Regions from separate parts of the Kitasatospora sp. NPDC101108 genome, predicted to be linked through region 1. Evidence: riboswitches for the same ligand, from Rfam matches in the RefSeq annotation. Region 1 holds a riboswitch; each other region holds the start of a gene.

Region 1 (9,755 bases):
GCTGGCCGCCGAGTACGGGTTGGTGGTGGAGCCCGGGCGGCTGGTGCTGGAGCTGCGGCCGCCGGGGGTGGACAAGGGGGCGGCGCTGACCGGGTTCCTGCGGGAGCGCGGGGCGCGGTCGGTGCTGTACGCGGGGGACGACCTGGGGGACGTGGCGGCCTTCGCGGCGGTGGAGAAGCTGCGCGGGCAGGGGCTGGCCGGGTTGCTGGTGTGTGCCGGGGCGGTGGGGGACGCGCCGGTGCGCGAGCTGGCCGACCGGGCGGATCTGGTGGTCGACGGGCCCGAGGGTGTGGTGGAGCTGCTGGGTGCCCTGGGGGAGGCGGTCAGAGGGCGTTGAGCTGGTCGAGGAACCACTGCTGCGGGGGGAGCGCGGTGGCCGCCGCGGCGAGGCGCTTGGTGCGGTCGGCGCGTTCCTCCGGGCTCATGGCGAGTCCGGTGTGCAGGGCCTCGGCGGTGGCGACGACGTCGTAGGGGTTGACGGTGAGGGCGTCCTCCCCCAGTTCGGCATGGGCGCCGGCCTCGCGGGAGAGCACCAGGGCGCAGCCGTGGTCGGAGACCACGGGGACCTCCTTGGCGACCAGGTTCATGCCGTCCCGGATCGGGTTGACGAGTGCCACGTCGGCCATGCGGTAGGCGGCCAGGGAGCGCGGGAAGTCGTCGTTGACGTGCAGCATCAGGGGCTGCCAGGTGGGGGTGGCGAACTCGGCGTTGATCTCGTCGGCGAGGCGCCGGACCGCGGCGGTGTAGTCGCGGTACTCGGCGAGGTCGGTGCGGGAGGGGTAGGCGAAGGCGATGTGGACCACCCGGTCCCGCCATTCGGGGTGGGTGCGGAGCAGGTGCCGGTAGGCCTGGAGGCCGCGGACGATGTTCTTGCTCAGCTCGGTGCGGTCGACCCGGACGATGGTGCGGCGGTCGCCGACGGCGGTGCGGAGGGCCGCGAGGCGTTCGTCGACGTCGGGGCGGCGGGCGCGTTCGCGGAGGAAGTCGGCGTCGGCGCCGAGGGCGTGGACGCCCAGCTGGGTGGTGCGGCCGATGGGGGTCCCCCCGGCCGAAGGCTGGGGGAGGGTGACGGTGAGCCGCTCGTGGTCGACGGTCGCCCCGAGGAGGTCCTCGCAGCAGGCGGCGAAGGCGCGGGCCCAGCGTTCGGTGAGGAAGCCGGCCCGGTCGGCGCCGAGGATGCCGGTGAGGACGGCCCGGGCGACGTCGTCGGGGAGCAGCCGGTAGTACTCGGGCGGGGCCCACGGGGTGTGGGAGAAGTGGCCGATCCGCAGGTCGGGGCGGGCTGCGCGGAGCAGGGACGGGGCCAGGGAGAGGTGGTAGTCCTGGACCAGGACCGCGGCGTTCGGGGCGGCTTCGGCGGCCAGGGCGTCCGCGAAGGCGGTGTTGTACGCCTCGTAGGCGGCCCATTCGGTGCGGAAGTCGGCGCCGAAGGAGGGCGCGGTGGGGGTCGCGTAGAGCAGGTGGTGGACGAACCACAGGGTGGAGTTGGCGACGCCGTTGTAGGCGTGGGCGAAGGTCTGCGGGTCGATGTCCAGCATGCGTACGGCCTGGCCCCCGACGTCGTGCCCGGCGAGGTCGAGGCGGCCGTCGGGGGCCTCTCCCGCGGCTCGGCGGTCGGCTTCACTGAGAGCCGCGCAGACCCAGACGGCGTCGGGGTCGTCGATCGCGGAGAGGCCTGAGACCAGCCCTCCGCCGCCTCGGCGCAGGGTCAGCGTGCCGTCGTCGGCGGTGCTGAAGGACACCGGTCCCCGGTTGGAGGCCACCAGGACGGGGGCGGTGCCGGTCGCACTCGAACGTTCGGTCGTGAGATCGCCCATGGTTGGGATGTTGCCGGGGGTCCGGGGTGGCAAACGTTTCAGTGCCGGGTGGCGTATTCGGGGACGGTGTGCATCGGGGGGCGCTCCAGGGCCGTCACGGGGTGGGTGTGGGCGGTGAAGGAGCGGGTCTCCGGGTCGCGGGTGAACTGGGTGAGGTGGGGGTGGACGAGGTCGGCGGAGGCCTTGAGGCGGTGGGTGCGGTCGAGGCGTTCCAGGGCGGTGCGGTAGATGGTGGCGGCCATCCGGCCGAGGGCCTGGCCGTCCTGGTGGCGGTGGTGCCGGACGCCGACGTCGACCTGGGCCAGGGCGTCCAGTCCGGCCAGTTCCAGTGCGTCGACCAGCAGGCCGAGTTCGACGCCGTAGCCGGTGGGGAAGGGCAGGCGTTCGAGCAGTGAGCGGCGGGCGGCGTACTCGCCGCCGAGGGGCTGGACGAAACCGGCGAGTTCCGGCCAGTGGAGGTTGAGCAGGGGGCGGGCGACGAGTTCGGTGACCCGGCCGCCGCCGGTGGGGACGATCGCGGCGGATTCCCCGGTGGCGGAGCCGCTCATCGTCACTTCCAGGGGGCGGTCGTACATGGCCTTGACCAGCTGGAGCCCCTCGTCGGTCAGCAGCGGGCCGATGATGCCGGAGACGAAGGCCGGGTCGAACTCGCGCAGGTCGGCGTCGATGAAGCAGACGATGTCGCCGTGGGTGACCAGGAGGGAGCGCCAGAGCACCTCGCCCTTGCCGGGGGCGGCGGGCAGCCGGGGGAGGATCGCGTCGCGGTGCTCCACCCGGGCGCCGGCCGCGGCGGCGACGGCGGCGGTGTCGTCGGTGGAACCGGAGTCGACCACGACGAGTTCGTCGACGAGCGGGATCCGCTCGATCAGCTCGCGGCGGACGGTGCGGACGATGTCGCCGACGGTGGCCTCCTCGTCGAGCGCGGGGAGGACGACGCTGACGGTGCGGCCGGTGCGCCGCTTGGCCTCCAGCAGGGTGTGCACCGGCCGGTCGGCCGCGCTCCACGAGCGGCGGCGGAGCCAGGACGCCGCCTGCGGGAGGAGTGCGGGGGACGGTTCGGCGGGCACGGTGACTCTCCTCGGCGGACTGGGTGGAACGGGCCATCTCGCTTGGCGGACGGACCCTTTCGGGGCGGATGCCTTCGGATACAGTCTTCGTACAGCGGTCGGACCTCTGCACGCCGGGGTCGCCGCTGAACCATAACTTCACATGCTCATCCAGAGGGACTGAGGGAACGGCCCGTTGACGTCCCGGCAACCTTCTCGCTCGGCTGTCGTCGACAGGCCCCGGCGGGACAGGTGCCAATTCCGGCCCGTGGCGCGACCGTGCCACGGGGAAGATGAGGAGAGAGGCCTCCGCCATCATGGCTATCGACACCGCCGCACCTGTTTCCGTCGACCTCGGCCCCGCCGCCGCGCTGTCCTGTCGGGAGTGCGGCACCCGCTTCCCGCTCGGCCCCAGCTTCGCCTGCCTGGAGTGCTTCGGGCCGCTGGAGATCGCGTACGAGTTCGGCAGCGAGGGCGCCGAGGAGCTGCGCAAGCGGATCGAGTCCGGCCCCGCGTCCATCTGGCGCTACGCGCCGCTGCTGCCGGTTCCGGCCGACGTGGCGTCGAAGCCCAATCTGAACCCCGGCTGGACCCCGCTGGTGAAGGCGGACAACCTGGGGCGGGAGCTCGGGTTCACCGCGCAGCTGCACGTGAAGGACGACTCCGGCAACCCGACCCACTCGTTCAAGGACCGGGTGGTGGCCTGCGCGATCGAGGCGGCCCGGGCGTTCGGGTACACCACGCTGTCCTGCTCCTCGACCGGCAACCTGGCCGGTGCGGTGGGTGCGGCGGCGGCCCGGGCCGGGTTCCGCTCGTGCGTTTTCATCCCGCACGACCTGGAGCAGGGCAAGGTCGTGATGGCGGGGGTGTACGGCGGCGAGCTGGTCGGCATCGAGGGCAACTACGACGACGTGAACCGCTTCTGCTCGGAGCTGATCGGGGACCCGGCCGGCGAGGGCTGGGGCTTCGTCAACGTCAACCTGCGGCCGTACTACGGCGAGGGCTCCAAGACGCTGGCGTACGAGATCTGCGAGCAGCTGGGCTGGCGGCTGCCGGAGCAGATCGTCATCCCGATCGCCTCGGGCTCGCAGCTGACGAAGATCGACAAGGGGCTGCAGGAGCTGATCAGGCTGGGCCTGGTGGAGGACCGGCCGTACCGGATCTTCGGCGCCCAGGCGGAGGGCTGCTCGCCGGTGTCGGCCGCGTTCAAGGCCGGCCGGGACGTGATCAAGCCGGTGAAGCCGGACACCATCGCCAAGTCGCTGGCGATCGGCAACCCGGCGGACGGCCCGTACGTGCTGGACATCGCCCGGCGGACCGGCGGGGCGGTCGAGGACGTCACGGACGCGGAGGTCGTGGCGGCGATCCGGCTGCTGGCCCGGACCGAGGGCATCTTCGCCGAGACCGCGGGCGGGGTGACCGTCGGCGTGCTGAAGAAGCTGGTCGAGACCGGCCGGCTGGACCCGGCCAAGGAGACCGTCGCGATCAACACCGGCGACGGCCTGAAGACGCTGGACGCCGTCTCCGAGGCCGGGATGACCACCGTCATCCGCCCGACGCTGGACTCCTTCCGCGCCGCCGGCCTCGCGTCCGCCTGAACCACCCCACCCCCGCTAGGAGAGCCATGAGCGCCAACGTCCGCATCCCCACCATCCTGCGCACCTACACCGGCGGCGCCGCCGAGGTGACCGCCGAGGGTGCCACCCTGGCCGAGGTCATCGCCGACCTGGAGCAGAACCACGCGGGAATCTCCGCCCGCATCCTGGACGACACCGGCAAGCTGCGCCGCTTCGTGAACGTGTACGTGAACGACGACGACGTGCGGTTCGCCGAGGGCCTGGCGACCGAGATCAAGGACGGCGCGAGCGTCTCGATCATTCCGGCGGTGGCCGGCGGCTGCTGAGCCGTTCCCGCCCCTTCCGGCCCGCTCCGCGGCCGCCCGCGCGTACGGAATTCCCCTCTCCGTACGCGCGGGCGGCCGCTTGCATTTCGGCGGGAATATTCCGGGTCCAGTCGGAGTAGAGTGTGGCTCGACTGGGAACAGGGCGTCCCTTCCCGGTTCGCGGGGCACTTCGCCCGAGGGCGTCCGGACGCTGGGACCGGCCCGTCAAACATGTCAGGCAGATGTCAGAATTCCTGCAGGCATTTGGGTAATTCGTCCGCTATGTCCGGCGCGGAATGCCGAGTTCCTCCCGATTTGTTCGGTGTTGTCTCTTGACGGGGCTGCGGAATTCCCGGCGGTTGACCCTGTTGCAGAGGGCGTCGATCCGGATACATTCAGCGGCGGTCGACGTAATCACCCGCTCACGGAAGCCGTCCGGTGTTCCCGTGCGGAGGATTGCGGCGTGCACGGCTGCGCCCAGGGGGGGTTCCCCGGGCCGGCCTCCAAACCAGACCCGGGCCCGCGACCTGCGGGACCGTGAAGGGCCAGCACAGCACTAGGGGAGTTCGGAATGGCTCAGGGCACCGTCAAGTGGTTCAACGCGGAGAAGGGCTACGGCTTCATCGCGGTCGACGGTGGTGCGGACGTCTTCGTCCACTACAGCGCGATCCAGATGGACGGCTACCGCACCCTCGAGGAGGGCCAGCGGGTCGAGTTCGAGATCTCCCAGGGACAGAAGGGCCCGCAGGCGGACATGGTCCGCGCGGCGGTCTGACCCCTTCCGAATCAGGAGCTCGGCGCGGCCCTCGGCTGGTGACCACTCGCTTCTCGACGGGCCCGTACGACACGCGTCGTACGGGCCCGTTCGCGTTCCCGCGGGAGTTCGCGCCGGAGTCGGTGCGGGTCCGGAGGACGGCTCGCGGGTTGGCGATTGGGCTTGCACTCGACCACCCGGAGTGCTAATCATTGGCGTTAGCACTCACAGTGTGAGAGTGACAGCGGACCGGGTCGGTGAGGCCCCCGGGAGCGGCAGGGAATGGACCTCCGCGCACCAGGGCCGTCCGTCGCGGGCACCCCTTGGTCCGAGCAGTCGACCGTGTCCCGGAGGACCACTTCTGATGGCCAAGATCATCGCCTTTGATGAGGAAGCTCGCCGCGGCCTTGAGCGTGGCATGAACCAGCTCGCCGACGCAGTGAAGGTCACGCTCGGCCCCAAGGGTCGCAACGTCGTGCTGGAGAAGAAGTGGGGCGCCCCCACGATCACCAACGACGGTGTCTCCATCGCCAAGGAGATCGAGCTCGAGGACCCGTACGAGAAGATCGGCGCGGAGCTCGTCAAGGAGGTCGCCAAGAAGACGGACGACGTCGCGGGTGACGGCACCACCACCGCCACCGTGCTCGCCCAGGCCCTGGTTCGCGAGGGTCTGCGCAACGTCGCCGCCGGCGCCAACCCGATGGCCCTGAAGCGCGGCATCGAGAAGGCCGTCGCCGCCGTCTCCGACCAGCTGCTGGCCCAGGCCAAGGACGTGGAGACCAAGGAGCAGATCGCCTCCACCGCCTCCATCTCCGCCGCCGACACCCAGATCGGCGAGCTGATCGCCGAGGCCATGGACAAGGTCGGCAAGGAAGGCGTCATCACCGTCGAGGAGAGCAACACCTTCGGCCTGGAGCTTGAGCTCACCGAGGGCATGCGCTTCGACAAGGGCTACATCTCCGCCTACTTCGCCACCGACCTGGAGCGCATGGAGGCGACCTTCGAGGACCCGTACATCCTCATCGCCAACTCCAAGATCGGCTCGGTCAAGGACCTGCTCCCGCTGCTGGAGAAGGTCATGCAGAGCGGCAAGCCGCTCGTCATCATCGCCGAGGACGTCGAGGGCGAGGCCCTGTCGACCCTGGTCGTCAACAAGATCCGCGGCACCTTCAAGTCCGTCGCCGTCAAGGCCCCGGGCTTCGGCGACCGCCGCAAGGCCATGCTCGGCGACATCGCCATCCTCACCGGTGGCACGGTCATCTCCGAGGAGGTCGGCCTCAAGCTGGAGAACGCCGGCATCGACCTGCTGGGCACCGCCCGCAAGGTGGTCATCACCAAGGACGAGACCACCATCGTCGACGGTGGCGGCGACAGCGAGCAGGTCGCGGGCCGCGTGAACCAGATCCGCGCCGAGATCGAGAACAGCGACTCGGACTACGACCGCGAGAAGCTCCAGGAGCGCCTCGCCAAGCTGGCCGGCGGCGTGGCCGTCATCAAGGCCGGCGCGGCCACCGAGGTGGAGCTCAAGGAGCGCAAGCACCGCATCGAGGACGCCGTCCGCAACGCCAAGGCCGCCGTCGAGGAGGGCATCGTCGCCGGTGGTGGCGTCGCCCTGCTGCAGGCCGGTGTCGCCTTCGACAAGCTGGAGCTGGACGGCGACGAGGCCACCGGTGCCAACATCGTCAAGGTCGCGCTGGAGGCCCCGATCAAGCAGATCGCGACCAACGCCGGCCTGGAGGGTGGCGTCGTGGTGGAGAAGGTTCGCAACCTCCCCGCCGGTCACGGCCTGAACGCCGCCACCAACGAGTACGTCGACCTGGTCGCCGAGGGCATCATCGACCCGGCCAAGGTCACCCGCTCCGCGCTGCAGAACGCCGCCTCCATCGCGGCGCTGTTCCTCACCACCGAGGCCGTCATCGCCGACAAGCCGGAGAAGGCCGCCGCGGCCGCCGGCGGCGGCATGCCGGGCGGTGACATGGACTTCTGATCCTGATCGTTCCGATCGGGTCGGTTGACTCCTCGTCCGCGTGGGCGGCTCCCTTCGGGGGGCCGCCCACGCGGCGTTTCCGGGCCGCGGGGGTTTCACGAGAGGATGGGCGGATGGCTTCCGACGACATCGAGACCGCCCTGCACAACGCGCGGGCACTGATCCTGGCCGACCTCACCGCGCGGGACGTGGCGGACGCCGCCGTCGTCTCGCTGGTCGAGCAGGCCGTCACCCACCGCCGCTGGTGGCTGGAGCAGTGGCCGGACGGCACCGAGTACGTGCTCGGGCTGGTCGCCCAGGACGTCCAGGACGCGCTGCTGGAGGCGTACGGCCGCTGGCCGCTGTGCACCGCCTGCGCGGCCGACGGGGACCCGCACGCGCTGGGCGTGGAGCCCGAGTTGGGGCCGGAGCCGCACTGGGTGTGCGGCAAGCAGGGCGTGGTGGTGGCGCCGGTGGGGGAGCTCCGCTAGCCAGGGCCTGTCCGGCGGGTCCTGCCGGACCTAGAGGGTTCCGAGTTCGGCCGTCAGGTTGGTGCGGGCGGCCGCAGTGAAGCGCTCGCGGGCGGCGGGGGTGCGGTAGAGCGCGGGCAGGGCCAGGAGCCGGCGCAGGACGGCGCCCCGGCCCGCACGGAAGTCCGGCTCCGGGACGAAGGCGTACTCCTCGCGGACGGCGGCCGCGTAGGCCGCGTACGCCTCGGGGGTGCCGCCGAGGACGGCGAGGTCCGCGTCGCAGAGCACCTCGCCGTCGCGGTCGCCGGGGGCCGGGTCGTGGGTGACGGTGAGCAGTACGAGCCGCTCGACCTCGGCGACGCGTTCGGCGGGCAGTCCGGCGGCGGTCAGCGCGCGGACGGCCAGGGCGGCGCTGCGCTCCTCGTTCTCGGTGCGGTCGGGGCGGTAGACGGCGTCGTGGAACCAGGCGGCGAGCCGGACGGCGTCCGGGTCCACGGCCTGGTCGGCGAGGTCGTCGATGTGCCGGAGTACCGCTCGCAGGTGCTCGGCGGTGTGGTAGCGCCGCTGGGGCTCGGACCAGCGGCGCAGCAGCTCCTGTCCGTACGGTTCGGGGTCGTCGGTGGCGCCGCAGCGGTTGAGCAGGGCGGTCCAGGCGGTGAGCAGGTCCTCGGTCGGCATGGGCACATTCTGTCGGGTCGTTCCGGTGGACGGGATGTGCCGGTCGGCGATATATGTAGTCACATGACAGAACGCTCCATGCAGGAGCCCACGCTGCTTCTGCTCACCGCGCTGGCCGATGCCCCGAGACACGGCTACGCGCTCATCCAGGAGATCGCCGCGATCTCCGACGGCCGGGTCAAGATGCGCACCGGCACGCTCTACGGGGCGCTCGACCGGCTGCTGGGCCAGGGCCTGATCGAGGTCGCCGCCGAGGAGGTGGTGGACGGCCGCGCCCGGCGCACCTACGCGCTGACCGACGCCGGTCGGGGCGCCCTGGCCACCGAGGCCGAGCGGCTGCGGGCCGTGGCCGCGGAGGCCGAGCGGCGGCTGTCCGTCGCCGTTGCCAACCCGAGGGTCAGGGGGGCCTTCGCATGAGTGATGCGACCGTTTTCGCCGTACGGACGGCGCTGGCGCTGTACCCGGGGCGCTACCGCCGCGAACGTGGGGACGAGCTGGCCTTGGTCTTCGCTGACACGACCGCCGGGGCCGGGCCGATGGCCAAGTTCCGGGAGCTGCTCGACCTGGGCGCGTACGGCCTGCGGATGCGGACCGGGCTGACCTCCACCTCCGCCGGCGGGCGGCTGACGGCGCTGGCCGCTCCGCTGGTGGCCGGGGCCGCCGGAGGTCTGGCGGCGGGCGGGGCGCTGCTGAGCTACCTGGCGTCCGGCGTGCCGCACGGGGGGTGGGGGCTGCTGCTCTTCCTGCCCCACTGGGCGCTGCTGGGTGCGGCGATGCTCTCCGCCGTCGCGGCGCTGCTCGGACGGTGGACGGTGGCGAAGGTGCTGGCCGGGGTGTCGGCGCTGGCCGCGGTGGTGGAACTCGTTTGGGTGGCGACCCGTCCGGAGGTCACCCAGCCGCTGTGGGTGTTCCTGGAATCCTTCCAGTGGGACGGGCCGTTCGTGCTCTGGGCCCTGGTGCTGCTGGCCGCGCCCAAGGAGGCGCTGCCGGTGCCGAGCTGGCGGGAGCGCGGCCTGCTGCTGGCTGCGGCGGCGCTGACCCCGGTGGTGGCGTTCGCGGACAACGTCTACACGAGCTGGTACCACCTGGACCCGCAGTGGCGGGCGCTGATGATCGTCGTCCCGCTGCTGATGGCCTTGGCG
Region 2 (9,755 bases), on a different contig from region 1:
AGGACCCGCAGGCCCGTCAGGCGGTCGAGAGCGCGCTGACCGTGACCTCCCAGCCGGCCGTCACCGGCGCCTGGTACTGGGTGGACGACAAGAACCTGCACTTCCGCCCGCAGGAGTACTGGCCGGCCGGCACCACCGTGTCGCTGGCCTTCGACGACACCGGCAGCCGGATCGCCGACGGCCTCTACGGGGGCGACCGCAGCTCGCTGCGGCTGCGGATCGGCGCCCGGGTGGAGTCGGTGATCGACGCGGCCGCCCACGAACTCACCCTCAAGCGTGACGGCCAGCCGGTCCGGAGCATCCCGGTCACCACCGGCAAGCCCGGCTTCGACACCCGCAACGGCATCAAGGTGGTGCTCGGCCAGGAGCGCTCGGTCCGGATGAGCGGCGAGACGATCGGCATAGCCGCGGGCAGCTCGGAGTCCTACGACCTGAACGTCGAGTGGGCCACCCGGGTGACCTGGAGCGGCGAGTACGTCCACGCGGCGCCCTGGTCGGTCGGCTCGCAGGGCGTGGACAACGTCAGCCACGGCTGCACCGGCATGAGCACCGACAACGCCAAGTGGTTCTACGAGAACACCCGGGTGGGGGACCTGGTGACGGTGGTGAACAGCCGCGGCGCCACCATGGAGCCCTTCGGCAACGGCTTCGGGGACTGGAACGTCTCCTGGACGGACTGGGTCAAGCACAGCGCCCTCGGAAAGCCCCTCAGCACCACCACTCCCGCCGCCCAGGCCCCGGCCGTCGGGATGATGCGCCCCGAGGTCTGAGGCCGGTCCCTCCGCTCGGGAGGGTCAGGCCTCCGGGTAGGCCACGCCCAGGGCCGTGACGGCGGCGGCCAGGGCGTCCGCGTGGGACAGGCCCAGCCGGCTCGCGCGCTCGGCGTACTCGGTGGCCGCCTCGGCGGCCAGCCGGTGGGCGGCGTCCCCGGTGGCGGCGATCAGGGTGCCGCGTCGGCCGTGGGTCTCCACCACTCCGTCCGCCTCCAGCTCCTTGTAGGCCCGGGCGACCGTCCCGGCGGCCAGCCCCAGCTCCTCGGCCAGGGCCCGTACGGTCGGCAGCCGCAGCCCGGTGGGCAGCGCGCCGGAGCGGGCCTGCTCGGCGATCTGGGCGCGGATCTGCTCGTACGGGGGAGTGGCGGCGGCGGGGTCGACGGACAGCTGCACGGGGGACTCCTGGAAGCGGTGCGGGTGCGGGGCCGGCAGGTGGGCAAAGGCCGAGGGCCGCCGACCAGATGAACTCTGGTCAGCGGCCCTCGGGGTGACGCGGGGTGCGTACGGGATCAGTGGTGGCCGTGGCCGCTGGTGATCTCGTGGTGCTCCTCGGCGGTGGGCTTGGGGATCTGGCTGCCCTCGCCGTAGAAGCCGCGGGAGAGCTTGGCCCGGGTGCGGGTCAGGGCGCCGGCCTTGCGGGCCACGCCGTTCCCGTCCGTCTGGGCCGGCAGCTCGATCGGCTGGTTCTGCTCGTGCGCCGTGAGCGTGTGCAGGTCCTTCTGCGGCAGCTGGGCGTGCACCTCGACGTACTCACCGTGCGGCAGGCGCTTGATGACGCCGGTCTCGCGGCCGTGCAGCACCTTGTCCTTGTCACGGCGCTGCAGGCCGAGGCACCAGCGCTTGGTGACGATGAAGGTGATGACCGGCACCACGAAGAAGCCGGTGCGCACGAAGTAGGTGATCGCGTTGAGCGACAGGTGGAAGTGCGTGGCGAACAGGTCGTTGCCACCACCGACCAGCAGCACCAGGTACAGGCTGATCCAGGCCGCGCCCAGGGCGGTGCGGACCGGGGCGTTGCGCGGGCGGTCCAGGATGTGGTGCTCGCGCTTGTCGCCGGTGATCCAGCCCTCGATGAACGGGTAGACCGCGATCGCGACCAGGACCAGCGGGAAGATCATCAGCGGGATGAACACACCCAGGTTCAGGGTGTGGCCCCACAGGCTGATCTCCCAGCCCGGCATGACGCGGATCAGGCCCTCGGAGAAGCCCATGTACCAGTCGGGCTGGGCGTCGGTCGACACCTGGTCCGGACGGTACGGGCCGTACGCCCAGATCGGGTTGATCGTGGCGATCGCCGAGATGGCGGCGATGATGCCGAAGACCAGGAAGAAGAAGCCACCGGCCTTGGCCATGTAGACCGGCATCAGCGGCATGCCGACGACGTTCTTCTCGGTCTTGCCCGGGCCCGCCCACTGGGTGTGCTTGTGGTAGAAGACCAGGATCAGGTGCGCGACCAGCAGACCGAGCATGATGCCCGGGATCAGCAGGACGTGGATGGTGAAGAACCGCGGCACGATGTCGTGGCCGGGGAACTCGCCCCCGAACAGGAACATCTGGATGTAGGTGCCGACCAGCGGGACCGCGAGGATCGCGCCTTCCATGAAGCGGATACCGGTGCCCGACAGCAGGTCGTCCGGCAGCGAGTAGCCGAAGAAGCCGTCGAACATGCCCAGGACCAGCAGCAGGAAGCCGAAGACCCAGTTGATCTCACGCGGCTTGCGGAAGGCGCCGGTGAAGAACACGCGCATCATGTGCACGAGCATCGCGGCCACGAAGACCAGGGCGGCCCAGTGGTGGATCTGGCGGATCAGCAGACCGCCGCGGATCTCGAAGCTGATGTCGACCGTCGAGGCGTACGCCTCGGACATCCCGATGCCCTTGAGCGGCACGTACGAGCCGTTGTAGACGACCTCGGCCATCGACGGCTTGAAGAACAGCGTCAGGTAGACACCGGTCAGGATGATGATGACGAAGGTGTAGAGGCAGATCTCGCCCAGCATGAAGGACCAGTGGTCCGGGAAGATCTTGCGCAGGTTGGCCTTGGCGAGGGAGTAGATCCCCAGCCGGCCGTCCGTCCAGTCAGCCGCGGCCTCCCACTTGTTGGCGGGGTTGGCACGCGTGCTGGAGGGCTTGGCGGCACCGGTCGTGGTGCTGCTCGCGCTACTCATCGAGCACGCTCCCAGAAGCTCGGGCCGACAGGCTTCTCGAAGTCGCCGGTGGCGACCAGGTTGCCCTTGTCGTCAGTGGTGATCTTCAGCTGCGGCAGCGGGTGGCCGGCCGGGCCGAAGATGACGCGCGCGCCGTCCGCCAGGTCGAAGGTCGACTGGTGGCAGGGGCAGAGCGCGTGGTGGGTCTGCTGCTCGTACAGGCTGATCGGGCAGCCGACGTGGGTGCAGATCTTCGAGTAGGCGAGGATGCCCTCGAAGCCCAGGTCGCGGGACTTGTCGTCCTTGATGTCCTCCGGCGCGATGCGCACCAGCATCAGGGCGTCCTTGGCGATGCGCTGCTGGAAGTCCTCGTCGTGGGTGGTGAGACCCTCCGGCATGGCGAAGGTCAGCGAGCCGACCACGAGGTCCTCGGGCTTCATCGGCTGCATGGTGCTCATGTTGACGAGCGCCAGCGGCTTGGCCGGGGTGGCCTCGCGCCAGCCCGTCTCCTGGAGCTTCTTCTCCGGCAGCGGGCCCAGGTCGCGGAGCAGGACCACGCCGGAGAGCGGGACCAGCGCCATCGACCCGATGAGGGTGTTGCGGATCATCTTGCGGCGACCGAAGCCGGACTCGGCGGCACCGGTCCTGAACTGCTCGATGACGTCGTTGCGGACCTCGTCGGAGGCCTCGATCGGGTGACGCTCGGACGGCATCTCGACGTCCGACATCAGGGTGCGGGCCCAGTGGACCGCGCCCGCGCCGATCATGAACAGCGCGACGCCCAGGGTCAGGCCGAGCGCGAAGTTCAGCGCGCTGACGTGACCCAGCGGGAAGATGTAGACGATCTTGTCCGGGTCGATGGCCACGTACGAGGCGATGAAGCCGATGGTGGCGAGCATCGAGACCACGAACATCAGCGAGACCTGGCGCTCGGCCCGCTTGGCGGCCCGCTCGTCGATGTCGGTGCGGCGGGGCTCGTGGGCCGGCAGGCCCGGGTCGGCGAACGGGTTGCCGTGGTCGGCCACCTCGCCGGCGGAGCCGTGCGGCTCCGGGAGCTTCTCTTCTGACATGTCGTGGCTCATGACTTCTTGGCCTTGGTGGTGTGGGCGGCGACCCAGATCGCGACCGCGATGAGCGTGCCGAGGCCGAAGATCCAGCCGAACAGACCCTCGGTCACCGGACCGAGGCTGCCCAGGGTGAGACCGCCGGGGTTGGGCTCATCGTTGGTGGTGTGGCGGACGAAGGCCACGATCTGCTTCTTCTGCTCCTCGGGCATGGTGCTGTCCGGGAACGACGGCATGTTCTGCGGGCCGGTCTGCATGGCCTCGTAGATGTGCTTGGCGTCCACGCCCTCCAGCGACGGGGCGTACTTGCCCTTGGTCAGGGCACCGCCCTGGCCCGCGAAGTTGTGGCACTGGGCGCAGTTGGTGCGGAACAGCTCGCCACCCTTGGAGATGTCCTGGGGGTCGGTCGAGTTGTACTGCTCCGGCTTCGGCGCGATCGGGCCGGGGCCGAGCGAACCGATGTACGCGGCGAGCTGGTCGATCTCGCCCTGGGTGTAGATCTTCGGCTTGCGCGGCACCTGGGCGCCGGGCTGCTGGGCCGGCATGCGGCCGGTGCCGACCTGGAAGTCGACGGCGGCGGTGCCGACGCCGACCAGGCTCGGACCCTCGCTGCCGCCCTGGCCGTTGATGCCGTGGCAGGAGGAGCAGCCGACGGCGAAGAGCCTCTTGCCCTCATCGATCGCGAGCGACTGCGCGGCGACGTCGGCCTGCGCCTTGTCGGCGGGCGCGAACGCGGCGTACAGCCCCCCGGTTGCCGCCAGGGCGAGAAGTAGGACGACCAGCGCCGCCAATGGGTGGCGCCGTCGTGCGGAGAGCTTTTTCACGGAATAACCCCGGTGTCAGGATCTGGTCGACTGGTGGGTGCACCCGGCGGCCGGTCTGGCCGGCACGAGGCTGCCTGTCCAAGGCTGCGCGCGCGGTCGGTCGGTGGGAGCGTCGGCACCGGCAGAAGCGGCCCGTCGCCGGTGAGGGCGGGGGCCGCAGCCGGTGGCCAGCGACCTGATCAGCTGGTTACTTGATCAGGTAGATGGTCGCGAACAGGCCGATCCACACGACGTCGACGAAGTGCCAGTAGTAGGACACGACGATCGCGGCGGTGGCCTGCTCGTGCGTGAAGCGCTTGGCTGCGTACGTCCGCCCCAGGACCAGCAGGAAGGCGATCAGACCGCCCGTCACGTGCAGACCGTGGAAGCCGGTGGTCAGGTAGAACACCGTGCCGTACGGGTCCGAGGACAGCGAGAGGCCGTCGTTCTTGACCAGCTCGGTGTACTCGTAGACCTGGCCGCCGATGAAGATCGCGCCCATGAAGAACGTGAGGGCGAACCACGCGCGGAGCTTCTTCACGTCACCGCGCTCGGCGGCGAACACGCCGAGCTGGCAGGTGAGCGAGGAGAGCACCAGGATCGTGGTGTTGATCGAGGAGAACGTCACGTTGAGGGCGTGCGCCTTCTCGGCCCAGAACTCGGCTCCCTTGACGGAGCGGAGCGTGAAGTACATCGCGAAGAGCGCCGCGAAGAACATCAGCTCGGAACTGAGCCAGACGATCGTTCCGACGCTGACCATGTTCGGTCGATTGACCGATCCGTGCGCGTGCCCGGTTTCTGTTGCTGTTGCTGTCGCCACGACGGACATTATGTCGGTCCCTTATTCCGTCTTCACGTCGGGGGGTGTCCCTCGGAGTGTCCGGTGCGTGCGGTATGCCCGCTTGGGGGGCGACGGGGTGTCCGTACGGGGGCTGAGCAGCGGCGTGTCCCTTTTCTGACGGTTCCTCGGACGGGTGCGCGACCCCCTTGCCCGGTGCGTCGTTGCACGGACGGCGCACCGCCGGGGTGTAGGGGAGAGGATGCCGTGTCCGCCGTCCGGGTGGACCGGCGGGGCCCGGGTGACGGGCCGTCCTCCGGGTGGGTGAGCCGCGGGCGGGGCGGCTCGGGGAGGAACGTGCGCGAGGGGGACCGGCGACGGGGGAAACGGGAGTAGCATCCGGGTCAGGTGAACGTGGTCCGGATCACACTTGAGGGAGCAGGGTCCATGGCGTACACGACCGACGAGACGCTCACCGTCCTCGTCTACAGCGACGACCGCAACACCCGCGAGCAGGTGCTGACGGCACTCGGCCGTCGGCCCGCCGAGGATCTTCCGGAGCTGTCCTACCTGGAGTGCGCGACCACCCCCGCGGTGATCAAGGCACTGGAGAAGGGCGGGATCGACCTCTGCGTGCTGGACGGCGAGGCGGTCCCGGCCGGCGGGCTCGGCCTCGGGCGCCAGCTCAAGGACGAGATCTACGGCTGCCCGCCGGTGCTGGTGCTGATCGGCCGGCCGCAGGACTCCTGGCTCGCCGCCTGGAGCCGGGCCGACGCCGCGATCTCCCACCCGGTCGACCCGGTGGCACTGGCCGGGGCGGTGGCCACCCTGCTGCGGGCGCGGCTGGCGAAGCGGGCCCCGGTCGCACGCTGAGCGGTGTCGTCCCAGTACCGGAGATGACCGGGGCCGGGCGCCCCACCGCTCGATAGGCTGGCTCCATCCGTACGGACGTCCCCCGGTGCGGGGAACCCACAACAGCTGGAGTCAGCCATGGTGAACGTGAACCCTGCGAACGGTGGTACCGACCCCGCGCAGGTGGTCCGCACCTGGCCGGACCTCCTGGCGGCACTGTTGAAGGGGGAGGACCTCGACCGCTCGTCCACCGCGTGGGCGATGGACCGGATCATGAGCGGCGAGGCGTCCCCCGTCCAGGTGGCCGGGTTCATGGTGGCGCTGCGGGCCAAGGGCGAGACGGTCGACGAGATCGCCGGTCTGGTCGACGCGATGTACGCGCACGCCGAGCCGCTGGACATCCCCGGCCCGGCGGTCGACATCGTCGGCACCGGCGGCGACCGGGCGAAGACCGTCAACATCTCCACCATGTCGGCGATCGTCGCGGCGGCCGCCGGCGCCAAGGTGGTCAAGCACGGCAACCGGGCCGCCTCCTCCTCCAGCGGCTCCTCGGACGTGCTGGAGAAGCTCGGGGTGGCGCTCGACCTGTCGGCCCGGCGGGTGGCCGAGGTGGCCGAGGAGGTCGGGCTCACCTTCTGCTTCGCCGCCAAGTTCCACCCCTCGATGCGGCACGCGGCCACCGCGCGGCGCGACCTCGGGGTGCCGACCGCCTTCAACATCCTCGGTCCGCTGACCAACCCGGCGAAGGTCACCTCGCACGCCATCGGCTGCTTCGACACCCGGCTCGCCGGGCTGATCGCGGGCGTGCTGGCCCGGCGCGGGGCGACGGCGCTGGTGTTCCGCGGTGACGACGGGCTGGACGAGCTGACCGTCACCACCACCTCGCGGGTGTGGGTGGTGCGCGACGGGGCGGTCACCGAGACCGGCTTCGACCCGCGGGACGTCGGCATCGAGCTGGTCGGCATCGAGGCGCTGCGCGGGGCCGACGCCGCGTACAACGCCGAGGTCGCGCGCCGGCTGCTGGCCGGGGAGCGCGGGCCGGTGCGGGACGCCGTCCTGCTGAACACGGCGGCGGCGCTGGTCGCGATGGACCTCGGCGACGCGCCGCTGACGGAGCAGCTCGCGGCGGGGATGGTCCGGGCGGCCGAGGCGATCGACTCGGGCGCGGCGCAGGAGCTGCTGCGGCGCTGGTCGGAGGCCACCAGCCGGATCTGAGACGGTAGTTGAGGGCCCGTGCCGTTCCGTCGGCACGGGCCCTCGGGCTGCCGCCCGCCGCGGGGGCGGGAACGCCGTCCGGATGGTGGATGCCTGTTTGACCGTCCGACGCACCCGACCTAGAGTCTTCGCCAGGTCATGAGTGACAGCGCCAAGCCCCAGCTGGCTGTCCGGCAACCCTCCGTCCGTGGCGGGGTGCCCTGGGTGAGGACCGGGTCGCCGGGCAAGCCGTCCGCGCGACAAGCGCGGACGCCGGACGACGAGCACTCCCGGGGTCCCTTACCCCCCGAAGGAGTGCATCCTCATGTCCCTCGCCACCGAGACCTCCGCCCCGCTCGCCGTCCTCGGCCACGACGTCCAGGTGCCGCTCGCCAGCGGTGAGAAGGTCGGCTACGCGGCGCTCGACTACGCGGCCAGCGCGCCGGCGCTCCAGCGGGTCTGGGACGACGTCGCCGCCTACGCGCCGTACTACGGCAGCGTGCACCGCGGCGCCGGGTACCTGTCGCAGCTGTCCACCGACCTGTTCGAGCAGAGCCGCCGGACCGTCGCCGACTTCCTCGACCTGCGCGAGGGCGACCAGGTGGTCTTCACCCGCGCCACCACCGACTCGCTCAACCTGCTGGCCTCGGCCGTGCCGGCCGGCACCCGGGTGTTCGCCTTCGAGACCGAGCACCACGCCTCGCTGCTGCCCTGGGCGCACGCCGGGCTGGAGGTCCGCTACCTGCGGGCGCCGCGCTCGCGGGCCGAGGCGGTGGCCGCGCTGGAGGCGGCGCTCGCCGCGGCGCCCGAGGGGCCGAAGCTGCTCTGCGTGACGGGCGCCTCCAACGTGACCGGCGAGCTGTGGCCGGTCGCCGAGCTGACCGGGACCGCGCACCGGTACGGCGCCCGGGTGGTGCTGGACGCCGCCCAGCTGGCCCCGCACCACCGCGTCTCGGTGCGCGAGCTGGGCGTCGACTGGATCGCCTTCTCCGGCCACAAGCTGTACGCGCCGTTCGGCGCCGGGGTGCTGGCCGGGCGGGCGGACTGGCTGGACGCGGCCGAACCGTACCTGGCCGGCGGCGGGGCGACCCGGACGGTGGCCCGCGAGTCGGACGGCTCGGTGGCGGTGCAGTGGCACACCGGCCCGGCCCGGCACGAGGCCGGCTCGCCGAACGTCATCGGCGCCTACGCGATCGCCTCGGCCTGCCGGGCGCTGACCGAGGCCGGCTTCGACGCGCTGGAGGCCCGGGAGCGGCAGCTGGTCGAGCGGCTGACGGCGGGGCTGGCGGAGATCCCCGAGGTCAAGGTGCTGAACCTGTTCGGCGAGGCCGGCGACAGTCGGAGCAGCGCCCGGGTGGGCGTGCTGTCCTTCGTCGTCCGGGGCTGGAACAGCTCGCACTTCTCGGCCGCGCTGTCCGCCGAGTACGGCATCGGGGTGCGCGACGGGCTGTTCTGCGCCCACCCGCTGGTGCGGACACTGCTGGGGGACGAGGACGTGGCGCCGTCCGAGTGCGGGGCCCCGGAGCCCTCGCTCCCGGGGGAGCGCAGCCTCAACGCGATCCGGGTGAGCTTCGGGGCCGGCACGCCGGACGAGCACGTCGAGCGCTTCCTGACCGCCGTCCGCGAGCTGGTCACCGACGGCGCGGCGTGGAACTACCGCAACGAGGGCGGCCGTTGCGTCGCCGACAGCCGCCGCTAGGGCGGGACTACTCGTCCAGGCCGAGGGCGAAGGCCGCTTCCAGGTCGTGCTGGGAGTAGGTGCGGAAGGCGATCTGGGTCTCGGTGTGGGCCACGCCCGGGACCTTGTTCAGCCGGCCCGGGATGACCTCGGCCAGGTCGTCGTGGCGGCGCACCCGGACCATCGCCACCAGGTCGTAGCCGCCGGTCACCGAGTAGACCTCGCTGACGCCCTCGATGGCGGCGATGGCCTCGGCGATCTCCGGGATGCGGTCGACGCTGGTCTTGATCAGGACGATGGCGGTGATCACTGTTCAGGGCTCCTTCGTGAGGTGCGGCCAGCGTATCGGGCCTCAGCCGGGGCGTCTCGGGGGGTGGCCGACGACGGTGCAGGCGTAGAGGAAGCCGGCCGAGAAGCCGACCACGTGCACCAGGTAGGCCACCCCGGGACCGGCCGAGTGCACCGA
Region 3 (9,755 bases), on a different contig from region 1:
GGCGGGCGGGGCCGTCCGTCGAGTGGTCGCTGCTCAGGTGGACGGCGGCGACGGTCAGCGGGCCGTCGGCCGTCCGGGCGGTGACGGCGATGACGGCCTTGTGCGAGCCGAGGACGTGCCGTCCGGCTTCGAGCACCGGGAGCCGGCTCAGCAGCAGCAGTCCGTACTCGGCCACGTCGCCGCCGGACGGGTCGCCGCCGAGGGTGTAGCCGTCGCGGACCCAGGGGGCGGCCAGCAGCTGGGCGGCCAGGGCCGGTTCGACCTCCTGGAGGGCGATCACGTCGGCGTCGGCGGCCTCCAGCTCGGCGAGCAGCAGCGGCCGGCGGCGGGCGGTGAAGATCCGGTCGGCGTCGTAACGGTCCCACAGGGTGTTCCAGGTGACCACGCGAAGGTTGTCCGAGCCGGCCGCTTCGGTGCGGGCCTCGTGCGGCTGCCAGCCGCCGTCCGGCCGCCAGGCGTACGGGGTGACGGTGGTGAAGAAGGGTGAGGGGAGGTGGCGGGGTTCGCTGCGGCGCCCCGCCTCGGTGGTGTCCAGGACGTCCACGCCGGTGGTGCGGTCCCACACCACGACGCCGTCCGCCTCGACCCAGCGGACCCGGTGCCAGGGAACCTCGCCGGCGGCGGCGAAGGCCTCCAGCGGGACGCGCTTGGTACGGTCGTCGCGCTGGCGCACGCCCAGGGTGAACCGGGCCGGGTCGAAGCGGGCGTCCCAGCGGATGCGCTGGCAGACCTGTTCGATGGGGCGCATCACTCCTCCTCGGAGTCGAGCGTGCCCGCCGTGTCCTCCACGGTGCCACCCGGGCCGACGTACCAGGTGCGGTGCGCCTGGCCGGGGTGTGGCGGGCTGAAGCGGTGCAGTTGGGCGGTGAGCACCTCGGACGGCACCGGGTGCGGGCGGACGGCGTTGCGGCGCAGCAGTTCCTGCTCGCCGACCATCAGCACCACCTGGGTGACCAGGGCGTCGCGGCGCCGGGCGATGCCGTGGACGTGGGAGCGCTGCTCGCGGTTGAGCGAGGTGGCGTCCCAGGCCACGGTGGCGGCCGGGTCGGCGAGGGCCGCGTCCAGCCGGGCCAGTCCGGTGCGCAGCACCTCGGGGTTGTGGCGCTGGTCGGAGCGCGAGCCGAGGGCGGCGCGCAGGTCGTCCAGGCTGATCCGGGTGGAGACGCCGGGCAGCGCGGCGGCGAAGGTGCTCTTGCCGCTGCCGGACGGCCCGCTCAGGTGGACGAGCCGGGGGAAGCGGCCGTCCCGCCAGCGCCAGGTGGCGGCGACCGCCTCCTCGACGGTGGTGATCCGGCCGAGCGCGTAGGCCTCGCGGGCCTGGGCCCAGCAGCGGTCGGCGGCGTCCGGGGCGAGGTCGGCCAGGGCCTCGCGCAGGCCGGTGCGCAGCCAGGCCAGCGGGTCGGCGTCGAGCAGTCCGGCGTCCTCGGCGTGCAGGGCGGACCAGGCGACCTGCTCCCGCTCGGCGGGGCCCGGGGCGGCGGTCGCGGCCACCGCGTGCAGGACGCCGAGGTCGGCGGCGGCGGTGAGCCGGACCAGGCCGGCGCGACGCTCCTCGTCCGGGTACGGCTGCTGGAGGCCGGAGTGGAGGGCGACCAGGTCGGCGACCCGGCGGGCCAGCGGCAGGCCGAGGCGGTCGGCCAGCCGGGGGGCGAGCTGGGGTGCGGCCGGTCGGGGGGCGAGCTGGGGCTCCGCGGGGCGGGTGGCGAGCGGGGAGGCGGTGGTTCGGTTCCGATGGGTGGTGCGACGCAGCGCGGTGGCGAGCACGCCGGCCAGCCGGGCGTCGCCGGTGCGGCCCAGCTCGTCCAGCCGGGCGGATACCTCCGCCAACTCCTGTTCCGGGCAGTCGAGTTCTGGGAACGCCAAGGCTTCGGCCAGCAGTGGGAGGTCCGGCAGCTGGCCGGCGCGTACGTCCCAGAGCGCGGCGTTCGGGCCGAGGCCGTTCTCCACCACGGCGGCGTGCATCCAGTGGGTGTCGGTACGGACGTGGTGCGGGCGGACCCACTTGGCGATCCGTTCGCCGAACTCGGCCCGGGGGAAGCCGCGGACCGTTCGGACGACGTAGCCCTCCTGCCGGTCCAGGTCCAACCGCAGGGCGCGCAGCGCCCGTTCGTCGTAGCGGCCGCGCCAGAGCACCCGGGGTGTCGGGATCCCGAGGCGGCGCAGGAAGCGGACGGTGTCGTCCCAGTCCAGGCAGCGGTCCCGGTCCGTCCAGACCGAGAAGCCGTGGAACCAGCTGTCCAGGTCGGTGTACGGGATGGAGTGCCGGGCGAACAGGTTCTCGCCGCAGACCCGCCAGCCGGCCGGGATCCGGGGACCCACCCGGCTCTGCAGGCCCTTGACCCAGGCCCGGGACAGGTGGTGGGCGGAGTCCAGCGAGCGGGCGTGGAGGCCGTCGGCGTAGAGCGTGGTGTTCTCGCCGTCCAGCTTCTCGGTGACGACGACCTCCGCCCCGGTCAGGCCGGAGAGGTCCCCGGTCCTGATGTCGTCCGCCGCAGCCCCCGGTGACCAGGGGAGATGCGGCGTCCGGGGGTAGTGCACACGCATGTTCCGCTCCCTGCACGTCCTTGATCCGGCGGCCACTGTAGGAGCGGACGGAAAGGGCGGGCCACCGAATATCGGACTGCCGTGCGGCTCAGTCGATGCGGTGCTCGCGCCAGAAGGGCGTCAGGTCGACGGAGGTCGCGGCCTGGGCGGCGGCCTTGAAGTCGGCGGTGGTGGAGACGCCGTACCAGTGCGCGCGGGCGTAGTCGCGCAGCAGGGTGGCCATGGTGTCCGCGCCGATCAGGCGACGCAGTTCGTGCAGGGCGCAGGAGCCGTGGTCGTAGATGACCGGCACGTAGCGGTCCGGGTGGTTGTCCCAGTAGCTCATCGGGTTGGTGAGGCGTTCGTCCGCGGACCGCCAGGGCGTCCTGGCGGCGCAGCCCTCGCCGGTGTCGCCCATGGCGACGGCCATGGCGTACTCGGCGAAGGACTCGTCAAGCCAGGGCGCGCGGTACTGGTCGTCGCCGACGATGCCGTACCACCACTGGTGCGCCAGCTCGTGGATCACGGCGGAGGGCCGGATCCAGTCGAGGACGAAGCCCGGGTACTCCATACCGGCGAAGTCGAACCGGTTGTCGAGCACCAGGGCCAGGTCCCCGTACGGGTAGGCGCCGTAGCGGGCGGAGTGGGCGTCGATGGTCCGCAGGGAGAGGTCCAGCATGTCCTGGGCGTCCTTGGCGGCGATGTCGGCGACCGAGTAGACGGCGATCCGGACGCCGCCCGGGGACCGTCCCTCGATGCGGCTGAACGGACCGGCGGCCCAGGCGAATTCGCGGACCTTGCGGGCGCTGATCCGGGTGACCGTACGGCCGGGCTCGCCGGGGGTGTCGACGGCGGTGCCGGTGGCGGGGACCAGCAGGCCGCTGGGGTGGTCGAGGGTGACGGCGAAGTCGGAGCTGAGGCCGTAGAAGGACTCGCCGAGTTCGGAGTACGGGTCGAGGTGCCAGCCCGCCTGGTCGCGGACGGCGAGGACGGGCAGGGCGTTGCCGATGAAGCTGAAGGCGCCGTCGCGGCCGAAGCGGTCGATGCCGTCCGGGACGTCGACGGTGAGGTCGAAGTCGACGGTGCCGGAGGCGCCCTGGGGCAGCGGGCGGGGGAGGGGGACGCGCAGGGCGGTGCAGTCGACCTCGTAGCCGTCCTGGGTGGCTTGGGCGTCCTGGGTGGCCGGGATGGTTTGGGCGGCTCGGCCGGCCTGGGCGGCCTGGGTGGTGTTCAGACCGGTCACCCGGACGGACGGGCGCGCGCAGCCGCCGCGGAAGTTGTCCCAGAGGCGCAGGTAGACCTCGTCGAGGGGGGCGGGCGAGGCGTTGCTGAAGGTGATCCGCTCGTGGCCGCGCCAGTGGGCGCCGGTGGCGTCGCTGCTCAGATCGACGGTGTAGGCGGGGGTACCGGGGGTGCGCGTCGGGTCGGTGGCGGTGGCAGCGGGGGCAGCAATGGCGGTGGTAGCGGCGTGGCCGGGCGGGGCGGTGGCCGCCGTCAGCAGCACGGCGAGGACGGCGAACAGGGGGTGGAGGCGTCGCACGCCGTGGTCTCCTGTCGTTGGAAGGGAGGAACGGTGGGGAAAGCAGGGGTGGTGCCGGGCGAGGCGGCGGTGGACGGTTCGGCGGGCGGCGACCGAGTCGCCGACACCGATCGTGAGAACGGCCTCGACCCCCCTGGGGACACGCACCGGCTCCTCCGTCGGAGTGATCCGCCGGACCGTGGTGCCGACCTTTCGTCGGAAAGCGGCTCCTGTGCTCAGAGCATGAGACCGCGCAGAGCGTCGGCGACCTGCGCGGCGCCGGCGGTGCCGACCGACCTCGTCATCGCCGTCCAGTCGGGGACGGAGTTGCCGGGGTCGGACGTGCCGGGGTCGGACGCGCCGGCCCCGGACCCGTCGGCCAGGCGTTTGAGCTTGTCGATCAGCCCCTGCCGTACGGCCTTCGCGGTTCGGTGGCGGCCGAGGTCGGCGGCTCGGGCGATGCCGCCGTAGATCAGGTCGAGGGCCTTGCCCACGCCGTGGGTGCGCAGCGCCAGCACCTCGTCCTCGTCGAAGACCTCCGTCGGCCAGCGGAGGCGCACGTCGGTGCCGAGTGCCCGGCTGTGGAAACGGCCGTTGAAGATCTGGCTGAGGTTCTGCGGCGGCAGGCAGAGCGTGGGGGTCCCGAGCTGCCCCGCCTCCAGGAGGGTGGTCAGGCCGGGGGAGGTGAGCAGTACGTCGCACTCGGCGAGGCGGCGCAGGAAGTCCTCGTGGGGGAGGGCGCCGACCGTGGTGGTGGCCGGATGCGCGCAGGAGTCCACCAACTGTGCCGCCAGCCAGGCGGGCAGGTTTCCCGCGATGTGCACCTCGGTGATCCCGCTCGCGGTGAGCGCCTCCAGGGCCGGGGGCAGGACGAGCCGCGGATAGCCGGCCCAGTCGGTGAGTCGGGGCGCGCGCAGCCCGCCGAGGTTGAGCAGGGCTCGACGGGGGTGCCGCGTCGGCGCGGTGCTCCGGGAGACTCCGCCGTCCGCGATCACGGCGTCCACCCAGCGCAGATGGTGTACGTCGGCCAGCACCCGGGCGCCCTCGCGCGGAAGCTCCACGCACCGCTGGGCGCAGTACACCTCGGCGTCCAGCGGGAGGTCGGGGCGGTCCCCGTCCGTCCACAGGAACGGCAGGCTGTCGACGAACACCACCGGCACCCCGCAGGCCTGCAGCGCCTTCGCCAGCCCGCCGTCCAGCACCACCAGCGCCGCCTCCACCCGCTGCGCCTGGACGATCCGTCTCAGCTCCGCCTCCGACCGGGTGTCCGGGAGGTCGAACCAGCGCTCCACCGGCTGCTCGGCGAGCACCGATCTCCCCAGTCCGGAGGCCAGCCCGATGAATCTCAGCCGGTCGCCGCCGGTACCCCGGAGGGCGGACAGCACCGCGCTCAACTTCCCCGAGCTGCCCCAGCCGAACTCCACCCCGGCCACGGCAACCGTCCTGGTCTCCGCCTTCGCCCGCATCCGTGTCAACTCCCCCGCCCGTACCGGATCTCCTGTCGTCCGTATTCGTACCAGGCGAGAGGTCCCGGCTTGGTTCGACTACCTATCGAAAAGTGAAAGCTAACCACCCCACCAGGTGAAGCTGCCTGTCGGCGTATTGACGAAGGGCGGTCCAGTGATCGGGCAGGTCGCCCCGCCGTGCCAGCAACACGCGGGCAGGAACGTCCCTGCGCTCCGCGGGCGCCGTCCCGGGCTGCAATGGGCGCCGACCCGGGCCGAGCGCCGACCGCAGACCACAGGAGAGAGCCGCCCGATGGAGCAGCCGACGACCGCCGACACCGATCCGGTCCGCGTACTGGAGACCGCGGGCACCGACTACCGCCGGGCCTTCGACCTCTTCCTCGCGGGCACCGACGAGAAGCCCCGCACCCACGCCCGGCTGAGCGAGATCGCCACGTCCCTCCCGCACCGCCGGGTCCTGCTGGACCTCGGCGCCGGGGACGGCCGCACCACCGCCCACCTCGCCCGGTACTTCGACCGCACGATCGCCGTCGAGCCGAGCGCCGCCATGCGCGAGAGGCTCGCCGCCGCCTGCCCGGACGCCCTGGTCCTTCCCGAACCGCTGGAGCGCGCGGCCCCGCCCGAGCCGGGCGACCTGGTCCACCTCTCCCACGTGCTCTACTACGTCCCGGAACCGGACTGGTTCCCCACCGCCACCCGTGCCCTCGGCTGGACGGCACCTGGCGGTGCCCTGCTGATCGTCCTGCAGAACCCCGACAGCCCCTGCATGCGGATGGCCGCCCACTTCACCGGCGTCCGCTACGACCTGCGCCCCCTCCTGGACCGCCTGCGCGCCGAGCATCCTTCCCACGACTACGCCCTGGAGACCCTCACCCTCCACTACCGCACGCCCCACCTCGCCGATGCCGTCGACGTCGCCGAATTCATGGTCAACGTCGCCGATCTCGCCACCCTCGACGCCCGCCCGACCAGGGCCGCCGTCGCCGCCTACGTCCAGCAGCACTTCGCCCGTCCCGACGGCGGCTACGCCATCGGCCACACCCAGGACATGCTGGTCGTCCGCCGCGTCCGGGAGTGACCGCCTCTCATCGCGCCGGGTGCCGGGCGCGGTTGAGGGGAGAGTCCGGCGGGGCGCTGGAGGATCCGGAGACGGACAGCGGCTCCGACGGGACGGTGTCCTTGGCCACGGGCAGTGGGATGGAGAGCACTCCTCGGCCCTGACCTCCGCGTGGAGTCCGGCGTGTGCGGGTTGGGGGAAAAGTTTGGCGGGGCGCCCGGGAAGTCTTGTATGGTTCGTCGCGAATCATCCAGAGGGGTGGAGGGACCGGCCCTACGAAGCCCCGGCAACTCCCCGTTCGACCCGGCGTCCGAAGTACGCGCCGTGCCGTCCGGGATCAGTGCCAACTCCGGCCTGTCGCCAACGTGGCGCGGGAAAGATGAGGAGACACGGTGCTCTCTGTGCTGTCCTTCGCCCGGGCGCTTCCCGCCCCGGCCCTTCCGCGTACCCGTCTCGTGCCCGGCGCAGGCAATCGGCCGCATTCGCAGGCCCGTCCTCGCTGACCACCCCGCTCCCCTTCCCACCGGAGCGTCCGTGAGCCGGACCCACCCGCGGCCCACGGGATTCGAGACTGGAGTACCCGTCCATGGAGAACATGGAGATCACGAGCGGCGTCGGAGTGCTCGACAAGATCACCTCGATCCTCGGCACCCTGGAGGCCGGTCCGGCCACCCTGGCCGGACTGGTCGACGCCACCGGCCTGGCGCGGCCGACCGCCCACCGGATCGCCGTCGCACTGGAACACCACCGCCTGCTCGGCAGGGACGTGCAGGGCCGGTTCGTCCTCGGCCCGAGACTCGCCGAGCTCTCGGCGGCCGCCGGTGAGGACCACCTGCTGGCAGCGGCCGGCTCGGTCCTCACCCAGCTGCGCGACCTCACCGGCGAGACCGCCCAGCTCTACCGCCGGCAGGGCGACGTGCGGATCTGCGTGGCGGCGGCGGAGCGCCTCTTCGGGCTGCGCGACACCGTGCCGGTGGGCCTCGCCCTGCCGATGAAGGTCGGGTCGGCGGCCCAGGTCCTCCTCGCCTGGGAGGAGCCCGAGCGTCTTCACCGCGGCCTCCAGGGCGCCCGGTTCACCGCCACCGCGCTCAGCGGTGTGCGGCGTCGCGGCTGGGCCCAGTCCATCGGCGAACGTGAGCCCGGGGTGGCCTCGGTGTCCGCACCCGTGCGCGGCCCGTCCAACCGGGTGGTGGCGGCGGTGTCCGTCTCCGGTCCGATCGAACGGCTCACCCGCCACCCCGGCGCCCGGCTGTCCCAGGCCGTGGTCGAGGCGGCGGCCCGGCTCACCGAGGCCCTGCACCGAACCTGACCAGCCCTCCCCCCGGCGTCTCCTACTCCTCCTCGTCCAGCAGGGCGGCGAACCGCGCCAGTGGGTCCCCGGTGAAGGGGCGCAGCGCGGGGGCGAGGAGGCGCGCGCCGGGGAACCGCAGGCCGCCGAGGAAGGCGAAGCGGGTGGTGCGGTCGGTCTCCGGGCGGGCCGCCATCCCGCCGAGCACCAGGCGGCTCTGCATCAGGCACCAGCCGGGTGCGAGGTCGATCCCGAACGTCGCCCGGAGCCGGGTGTGGCCATGGATCCGGGCCTGGAGCGAAGTCGTCGGCAGCGAACCGGATGGTGCGGGGCGGACGAGTCGCACCGTGCGGACGTCGGGGATCCAGAGCGGCATGGTCCGCTCCAGGTCCTGGGCGAGCGCCCAGACCCGCTCGAACGGCGCGTCGAGGACGGTCTCGCCGATCCGAGCCGCGCCGGGCGCGGTCGCGGCGATCACGTGCAGCCGCCGGACCGGGTCGAAGTCGGCGACGGGCCACTGCGGCATCGGGGTGTCGGTCACTGCTGCCACGCCTTTCGGAAGCTGAGTCGGGCCCGGGAGAGCCGGGACTTGACCGTCCCGGGCGCGACCGCGAGCAGCGCCGCGGTCTGTCGTTCGTCCAGCCCCTCCAGGTCGCGCATCAGCAGTACGGCGCGGTGCTCGGGGGAGAGCCGGGCAAGCACGTCGCGGATGTCCGCGGCGAGCTGGGGATCACCGGGCGCGGGGACCTCGCCGAGTTCGGCCGGCCGCGAGCGTGCCGCCCGGTTGGCGCACCGGACCGCCTCCCGGACCGCGATGGCCCGGACCCAGCCGTACAGGGCTTCGGGGTCCTGGAGTTGGCGCAGTTTGCGGAAGACCACGATCAGCGCCTCCTGGGTCGCGTCGGCGCCGTCGTCCAGCGCGATCGGGCCGCAGAGCCGCCGGACGTACGGGGTGATCAGGTCCAGCAGTCGGCCGACCGCGAGTTGGTCGCCGCCCTGGGCGGTTCTCACCAGCTCGGCGAGGCCGGGCGGTGGCTCCTGCATGGTGCTGTCTCCGCTCTTTCCACTGCTGACGGTCGTGGGTCGTGGGTCGTCGACCGGCGACCGGGTCCGGGGTCCGGGGTCCGGGGTCCGGGGTCCGTAGAGGGAGGACCCGAAGCGGCGAAACGTTCCCTGCGGATTTCGCCCGGAGGCAGTGTTCCTCGTCACAGGAACGGATCGCCCGGCGGGGCGCTCCTTCGGGTGTTCGAGCGTCCTGAGACCCCGTGAGGTGACGGCATGAAGTCGACGAAGATCAGCAACAGGGCCACCGCGGTCGGCGCGGTCCTGGCGGTGGACGGCCTGGTCCACCTCTACTGGGCCACCGGCCGGACCTGGCCGGTGGACGGCACCACCCGGCTCTCGCAGCTGGTGCTCAACACCCAGGTGCCGTTCACCCCGCAGGGGCTGGTGCCGCTCGCGGGGATGCTCTTCTCGGGCGCGACGCTGGTGCTGGTCCGGGGTGGCCGGCTGCCGGCCCTGGGTCGCCGGCTGCCCGCCCTGCTGCCGCGCTGGGGGAGCCGGGCGGTGGCCTGCGGACTGCTCGCCCGCGGCGCGGTCGGACTGGTCTGGGTGACCGGCGCCTGGGCGGACCCGGGCGACACCTTCTACTGGCTCAACCTGCTGCTCTACACCCCGCTGTGTCTGGTGCTCGGCCGGGCGGCCTGGCAGGTCGCAGCCGCGGGGACGACGCCTGCGGGCACGGCGCCGACGGGCACGGCGCCGACGGGCAGTTCGGCTTCGGGCATGGCGCGGGCCTGAGCCTCCCGGACCCGGACCCGACCCCAACCCGAACGGCGCCCCGCGGCTCCGCCCAAGAAGGCAGGAGCCGCGGGACGCCGTCCGTCCGCCCGGACCGACCGT

Evidence for each region. Region 1 has a riboswitch for S-adenosylmethionine ahead of thrC (threonine synthase). Riboswitches for the same ligand answer to the same signal wherever they lie in the genome.
Region 2: it holds a riboswitch for S-adenosylmethionine, as region 1 does, so the genes downstream of both, ACZ6Z8_RS06240 (aminotransferase class V-fold PLP-dependent enzyme) here and thrC (threonine synthase) in region 1, are expected to answer to the same signal.
Region 3: it holds a riboswitch for S-adenosylmethionine, as region 1 does, so the genes downstream of both, ACZ6Z8_RS02420 (IclR family transcriptional regulator) here and thrC (threonine synthase) in region 1, are expected to answer to the same signal.

Annotation. Positions count from the first base shown of each region.
Region 1 is NZ_JBVJLM010000003.1:654,230-663,984, reverse strand. It holds gene otsB (trehalose-phosphatase) at 1-337, shown strand, start outside; gene ACZ6Z8_RS11305 (alpha,alpha-trehalose-phosphate synthase (UDP-forming)) at 324-1,817, opposite strand; gene ACZ6Z8_RS11300 (glucosyl-3-phosphoglycerate synthase) at 1,856-2,884, opposite strand; SAM riboswitch class I at 3,028-3,163, shown strand; gene thrC (threonine synthase) at 3,181-4,461, shown strand; gene ACZ6Z8_RS11290 (ubiquitin-like small modifier protein 1) at 4,488-4,766, shown strand; gene ACZ6Z8_RS11285 (cold-shock protein) at 5,317-5,520, shown strand; gene groL (chaperonin GroEL) at 5,864-7,486, shown strand; gene ACZ6Z8_RS11275 (hypothetical protein) at 7,600-7,956, shown strand; gene ACZ6Z8_RS11270 (HD domain-containing protein) at 7,987-8,613, opposite strand; gene ACZ6Z8_RS11265 (PadR family transcriptional regulator) at 8,677-9,030, shown strand; gene ACZ6Z8_RS11260 (hypothetical protein) at 9,027-9,755, shown strand, end outside.
Region 2 is NZ_JBVJLM010000002.1:324,079-333,833, reverse strand. It holds gene ACZ6Z8_RS06280 (L,D-transpeptidase) at 1-770, shown strand, start outside; gene ACZ6Z8_RS06275 (GntR family transcriptional regulator) at 795-1,166, opposite strand; gene qcrB (cytochrome bc1 complex cytochrome b subunit) at 1,283-2,941, opposite strand; gene qcrA (cytochrome bc1 complex Rieske iron-sulfur subunit) at 2,938-3,990, opposite strand; gene qcrC (cytochrome bc1 complex diheme cytochrome c subunit) at 3,999-4,808, opposite strand; gene ctaE (aa3-type cytochrome oxidase subunit III) at 4,996-5,616, opposite strand; gene ACZ6Z8_RS06250 (response regulator) at 6,013-6,438, shown strand; gene trpD (anthranilate phosphoribosyltransferase) at 6,556-7,632, shown strand; SAM riboswitch class IV at 7,767-7,884, shown strand; gene ACZ6Z8_RS06240 (aminotransferase class V-fold PLP-dependent enzyme) at 7,937-9,310, shown strand; gene ACZ6Z8_RS06235 (Lrp/AsnC ligand binding domain-containing protein) at 9,318-9,599, opposite strand; gene ACZ6Z8_RS06230 (rhomboid family intramembrane serine protease) at 9,642-9,755, opposite strand, start outside.
Region 3 is NZ_JBVJLM010000001.1:538,563-548,317, reverse strand. It holds gene ACZ6Z8_RS02445 (RNA repair domain-containing protein) at 1-748, opposite strand, end outside; gene ACZ6Z8_RS02440 (RNA ligase family protein) at 748-2,544, opposite strand; gene ACZ6Z8_RS02435 (M1 family metallopeptidase) at 2,633-4,063, opposite strand; gene ACZ6Z8_RS02430 (hydroxymethylcytosylglucuronate/cytosylglucuronate synthase) at 4,279-5,508, opposite strand; gene ACZ6Z8_RS02425 (class I SAM-dependent methyltransferase) at 5,801-6,586, shown strand; SAM riboswitch class I at 6,809-6,951, shown strand; gene ACZ6Z8_RS02420 (IclR family transcriptional regulator) at 7,161-7,874, shown strand; gene ACZ6Z8_RS02415 (SRPBCC family protein) at 7,897-8,394, opposite strand; gene ACZ6Z8_RS02410 (RNA polymerase sigma factor) at 8,391-8,897, opposite strand; gene ACZ6Z8_RS02405 (DUF3995 domain-containing protein) at 9,132-9,653, shown strand.